DNA from 2 places in the Bacillus sp. 41-22 genome. Region 1 is predicted to be linked to the other one. Evidence: riboswitches for the same ligand, from Rfam matches in the RefSeq annotation. Region 1 holds a riboswitch; the other holds the start of a gene.
What was found. Region 1 has a riboswitch for lysine ahead of lysA (diaminopimelate decarboxylase). Riboswitches for the same ligand answer to the same signal wherever they lie in the genome.
Positions count from the first base shown of each region.

Region 1 (3,219 bases):
TCATATGTTTCACGTTCTACGACAATTTGTGACGTCCCGCCTTTTGCAAAGACGACAGCTGGTCTACGAATACGATTATAATTATTCGCCATCGAGTACCCATATGCCCCCGTGCAAGAAATTGCTAGTAAATCAGAAGAAGCAACTTGCGGTAAGTTAATATCCCAAATCAGCATATCTCCACTTTCACAGCATTTCCCAGCAATCGAAACGAGTTCCTCATTCTCATCATTCCCTCGATTCGCCAACATCGCCTCATAACGGGCTCCGTATAGCGCTGGTCTTAAATTATCTGTCATTCCACCATCGACTGAAACATATTTCCGAATGCCAGGAATCTCTTTCACCGCTCCGACTGTATAAAGTGTTGTTCCAGCATCACCTACAATACTACGACCTGGTTCAATCCATATTTCTGGAAGCGGATATTCACATAATGTAAATTGTTCTCTTATCGTACTTGTTACAGCGTGCACATACGTTTCAAGTGTTAACGGTGTATCTGAATCCGTATAACGTATACCGAAACCTCCGCCCACATTTAATACTTTCATCACATAATGTGTTCGCTCTCTCACTTCTTCTAAAAATTGGCGGAGTACTTCAATTGCTCGAACAAATCCAGCCGTTTCAAATATTTGTGATCCGATGTGCGAGTGAATTCCTAGCACATTATAATTTGATTTTTGCAAGGCAAGCTCAATTGCTTGCATCGCTTGACCATTTGAAACACCAAATCCAAATTTCGAATCCTCTTGACCTGTTGTTATATATTCGTGTGTATGTGCCTCTACTCCAGGCGTTACACGGATTAATATGTTCACAAATTTCCCATGTTGCATTGCTAAATCATGTAAAATTTCTAATTCTAAGAAATTATCTACTACAAAACAACCGATATTCGCCTGAAGAGCCATAATCATTTCTTCTTCTGTTTTATTATTTCCGTGAAAATGAATACGCGATGCCGGAAAACCAGCTTGGAGCGCAGTATATAATTCTCCTCCAGAAACAACATCTAAAGACATATTCTCTTCACGAGCTACTCGGCACATCTCCATGCACAAGAACGCCTTGCTTGCATATGCTACTTGATAAGAGAAACCACTTTCTTTAAAAGCACGATGAAACGCGCGGCACTTTCCTCGAATAGACTCTTCATCGTATACATAAAGTGGTGTTCCGTATTGTTTTGCTAGCTGCGTCGTATCGCACCCACCAATTTCTAAGTGTCCTTGCCCATTGATTCGGCTTGTGCCGTGTAAATACATTTGAATTCCTCCCTTATTTCCTCTAAAACTCATAACCCCAATCTTCTATTCATTGCAGCACGCTTTTAGATAGACAAAAAACGCGCGGAACAATGTTCACACGCGTTTCTTATTAGGAAAAATATATATTGAAAAAATAAACGAGTTGTTATCTCCTCAAAATAAGAAACCGCATCAACATCTCCAAATAGCTCTTCATAAAATAAATCTTATGACAGTACTACATTTATTCAATGCAGTCCCAATATATGAATAAGATGGTTATTCTTATATTTCGGCAATAGTCCCTTTCAACCTATGATCACAGATTCCATTAAATCTCCCATAGCTTACTCTTTCCTATCGCGGCCTCTACCTTTGAGAGTAGATGAGGTAAGTCTATTTAATTTTCAAACATCTAATTGTTGCTATTAACAATACCAAAGGACCATTTTATTTGTCAAACAATTTTTTATATTGTTTTTTTACAGTTTAATTTCGTATCATTTGGTAAGCGCTTTACTGAAACCTTTGTCACTTCCCATTCGCCCTCTTCGTTATTAAATGTAATCGTTACCTTCTCAAATGGTGGAACAATTTTCCCACCAACCTGTTCATACTTCGTTACTTCAATACTCGCTTGAAATAAATATGTACCACTATACACTTTTTTTAAACTAATAATTTTAGGACATTGATAAGGCTTCAAGCTCCCATATTGTTTTTCAATTGACTTATTTATTTTTGGAAATAAAACAGAATAAAGGGCATCTTCCATAAGGGGTGCATCATATTGTGCTACCGACACACTCGGTGAAGCAAAAAGTATAACACTACTGCATACTATAAAATATAATAATTTTCGCATTATAACCTCCGTTTTATTACTCGATTCTTTTTGCGCACGATAATTATCATACATAGAAACTCCGTTTTATTGTCTCCCACTGCCCTTTTTCTACTCAATTATTATAAAAAAGCCCACAACTCTCTTTTATTTTCGTATAATGATACTCATAGTATAATAAACATAATAACAAAGGACTGTTCGTATATATAAAATGAGGCGCTAATCAAACCGGCTCACAAGAACCGTCATGCTTTTAGGAGAGGAGTATATTATGCTACAAAATCTGTTTCCAAAACTGCGATTTGCACTAGTTGCAGTCGTTTTATTATGGATAAAAACATATATTGTGTACAAGCTAGCATTTGATATTAGAATTGATAACTTCTTTGAAGAGTTTATGCTTTTTATTAACCCACTAGCTTCGTTACTTTTATTTTTTGGTTTCGCTTTACTTGCATCTAAGTACCGAAACCGAATTATTATTGTAATTAGTTTTATACTGTCATTTATTTTATTTGGAAATGCAATGTTTTACGGATTCTATAACGATTTTGTTACTTTCCCTGTTTTATTCCAAACAAATAATATGGCTGACTTAGGGACGAGTATAAAAGAACTCTTTACGTATAAAACATTACTTTTATTTGCAGACGCAATTATTTTAATGTTTATTTCGCGTAAATTTCCATCATTTGGTGATAAAACACCCCTTTCTCGCTCTGAGAAGCGAACTTTCTTTAGCGGTGTAACAGTATTATTAGCACTACAAATTGTTGTTTCAGTTATATATAAACCACAAATGTTCTCACGCTCGTTTGATCGTCAAACTGTCGTGAAAAATTTAGGGTTATACACATATCATCTATTTGATATTACACTTCAATCTAAGTCTTCAGCTGAGCGTGTATTTGCAAGTGGAGACGGGTTCTCTGAAATTAAAAACTATACAGACTCAAAAGATAAACAAGTTGATAAAAACTTATTTGGAGCTGCAAAGGGTAAAAATGTAATTTTAATTTCAATGGAATCTACACAAAGTTTTGTTATTAATAAAAAAATAAATGGAAAAGAGATTACTCCATTTTTAAATGAGTTTATTAAAGATAGTTTTTATTTCGA
Region 1 is NZ_CP084035.1:1,410,231-1,413,449, reverse strand. It holds gene lysA (diaminopimelate decarboxylase) at 1-1,271, opposite strand, end outside; lysine riboswitch at 1,452-1,633, opposite strand; gene LCF45_RS07230 (DUF3888 domain-containing protein) at 1,723-2,118, opposite strand; gene LCF45_RS07225 (LTA synthase family protein) at 2,372-3,219, shown strand, end outside.

Region 2 (3,219 bases), 1.5 Mb from region 1:
ATTGGACCGAACGGGAACCATTTCGCTTGATATGGTAAATCTTTCAAATCTTTCCCTTGTGCAATATAGGCTTTACGGAAACGGTAATGACTAATAGCAATCCCTACCCAAGCAATAAATCCTGACATCCCAGAAGCATTTAATAACCAAATGTATACAACACCGTCACCGAATAAAGAAGCGATGAAAGCGACGCTACCAACTACTGATGTTGCGATTAATGCGTTAACAGGTACACCGCGGCTATCTAATTTCCCTAAGAACTTTGGTGCTTTTCCTTGGCGAGCTAAATCCCAAAGCATACGAGTTGATGCATACATTCCAGAGTTACCAGCAGAAAGTACTGCAGTTAAAATAACAGCGTTCATAACAGAAGCAGCGAAGGCAACGCCCGCTTTTTCAAATACAAGTGTAAATGGACTTACTGTAACATCACTTGCTGCAAGGCTTTCAGTCGTATAAGGAATTAATAAACCGATAACGAGAATTGCTAAAATATAGAATAATAAAATGCGCCAAAAGATAGAACGAATTGCTTTCGGAATATTGCGTTCTGGATCAGCAGTTTCACCAGCAGCTACTCCTAATAATTCAGTTCCTTGGAATGAGAAACCAGCAGCCATAAATACACCGATAATTGCCATGATGCCGCCATTAAATGGTGCATCTGCAACAGTGAAGTTTTTAAAGCCAACAGATTCGCCGCCCATAATTCCAAAAATCATCATAAAACCGACAATTAAAAAGATAATAATAGTAACTACTTTAATAAGTGCGAACCAATATTCAGATTCACCAAAACCTTTAACAGATAAATAGTTTAAGAGAAAAATAATAGCTAAACAAAGTCCACTCCAAATAAGAGAAGGGGTATCTGGGAACCAAAATTTCATAATTAATGTTACGGCCGCTAGTTCAGCTGCAATCGTAATCGCCCAGTTATACCAATAGTTCCATCCAAGTGCAAAACCAAGTGATGGATCAACAAATTTTGTTGCATAAGTACTAAAAGATCCAGTAACAGGCATGTAAGCCGCGAGTTCTGCTAAGCTTGTCATTAAAAAATAAACCATAATTCCAATTGCGGCATATGCGACTAATGCACCGCCAGGACCAGCTGAATGGATAACACCACCACTGGCAAGAAATAATCCGGTACCGATTGTACCACCGAGAGAAATCATCGTAAGGTGACGAGATTTTAATCCGCGTTTTAATTCACCTTGTCCTTGTGTAGTTTGCGTTTTAGAGGTAGATTGATTTGTTGCGCTATTCATGTTCAACACTCCTTTTCTTGTAGGTTAGGAAGGAGCGGGGGAGAAAAATACAAAAAACCGCCAAAGGAATTAGGCGGAACGTTTCACAAATAACCACCCCATCATACCCTTCCGTTAAGATAGCACACCACGTTTACACGGTAATTTTGTAAACGTGACAGTTCTGTTCCTTTCGGAAACAGCCCCAGCTCATATTTCCAGAGAAGAAATATAAACTTCGGCAACTTTTCCTTTCAAACGGAGTCAGTGACATTCGCTGTGTCTCGTCCATTTTACTTTTAAAAGTCGCAACCTCTACCTCATCGGATTGATGAGGATTTATATATTGCTAAGATATTTAATATATGGCAATTGTAATGACTTTCTGAATATATTGCAAGGAATTTTGTTAGGAAAAGTCAAAAAATATCGGTTATTGTATAGGAAACGCTTGCAAAACTCCACCCGAACCTACTATTATGTAGCAATAAGCAAAGAAAAAATTGTTATACAAATGTTTCGCAAAAAATATTGAAAAACCCTTTAAAATTAAAAGAAAATTCAGAAAATATAATTCGACATAACTATCAGAAGGGGATTATTCCTTAAATTCGTTTCAAAGAATAAGTATAAATTCGATAAATAGAATGAATATTCTTTTTATTTCTGATAAAATTGAGGTATTGTTTAATTGAAAAGGGGATATCATTATGAAATTAGAAACGGAAAGATTATATATAGTACCGTGTACAGAAGAATGGATTCAAATTGCGGATAATCAAGGATACAATAGTGGTCCGCATATTGTAGGACATATAGAAAATATGAAACGAGATGCGGCTTCATTACCGTGGGGACCGTGGTATGTTATTCGGAAAGAGGATGATGTTGTTCTAGGTGATATAGGATTTAAAGGGAAACCGAATGAGCAACATACGGTAGAAATTGGTTACGGATTTATTGAGAAATATTGGAATAAAGGGTATGCAACAGAAGCAGTTAGTGAATTAATGAAATGGGCTTTTCAAACAGGGGAAGTGGAAACGATTATAGCGGAGACACTCCTTGATAATTATAGCTCTATTCGTGTCTTAGAGAAATTACATATGAAAAGAGTAAATAGTACTGAAACGATGGTCAATTGGAAAATAGAAAAATAAAAAATACCGCTCGAAGTAAATCGGGCGGTATTATTATTAATTATGGTAGCATTTGTTTTTGATCTTTCGGATAGCCGGCTGTCGATACGTTAGAACGATTGGAATGATTACGAACAGCAATAAAAATAGATATAATAACGACAAGACCAACTGCAACGTAAGAAAGTGAAATAATAGTTGGATCTACTTTAAATGTAGTAAGCAGTGTACGTATATTCGTAAAGATAATAAGTCCGCCAACGAGTACGCCAAGTAAATGAGAAGGAACGATGCGTACTAACCATGCGGCGATTGGTGCGGCAACAATACCACCAAGCATGAGGGCAAATACCCAAACCCAGCTTACTTGTTCCCAGCCAAGTGAAATGAAAAAGCCAATCGTTGCAGCGAGTGAAACAGGAAATTCACTCGTATCTACAGATCCAATAACTTTTCTAGCTTCATTTCCTCTTGCAAGAAGAACAGGTGTCGTAATCGGCCCCCAACCACCGCCGCCAGTTGAATCGACGAATCCAGCGAATAAGCCAAGTGGTACAAGTTGTTTAGCAGACATACGCTTATTTGAAGAAACAATTTGTTTTTGAATGATGAATCGTAATAAAATATAAACCCCTAAAGTAAATAAAAATATGGAAATGTACGGTTTAATTACATCACCAGGTAAATTGCTTAAAAAACATGCCCCAATAAATGCGCCAATTGCTCCTGGTAATGTAAGTCTGGAAACTGTATATTTATCAACGTTTCCAAATTTGATATGAGATGCACCAGAAGCGGCGGTTGTAACGACTTCAGCTAAATGA
Region 2 is NZ_CP084035.1:2,908,205-2,911,423, reverse strand. It holds gene LCF45_RS14910 (amino acid permease) at 1-1,277, opposite strand, end outside; lysine riboswitch at 1,390-1,582, opposite strand; gene LCF45_RS14905 (GNAT family N-acetyltransferase) at 1,967-2,416, shown strand; gene LCF45_RS14900 (sulfite exporter TauE/SafE family protein) at 2,457-3,219, opposite strand, start outside.
Region 2: another riboswitch for lysine. It lies ahead of LCF45_RS14910 (amino acid permease); the one in region 1 lies ahead of lysA (diaminopimelate decarboxylase).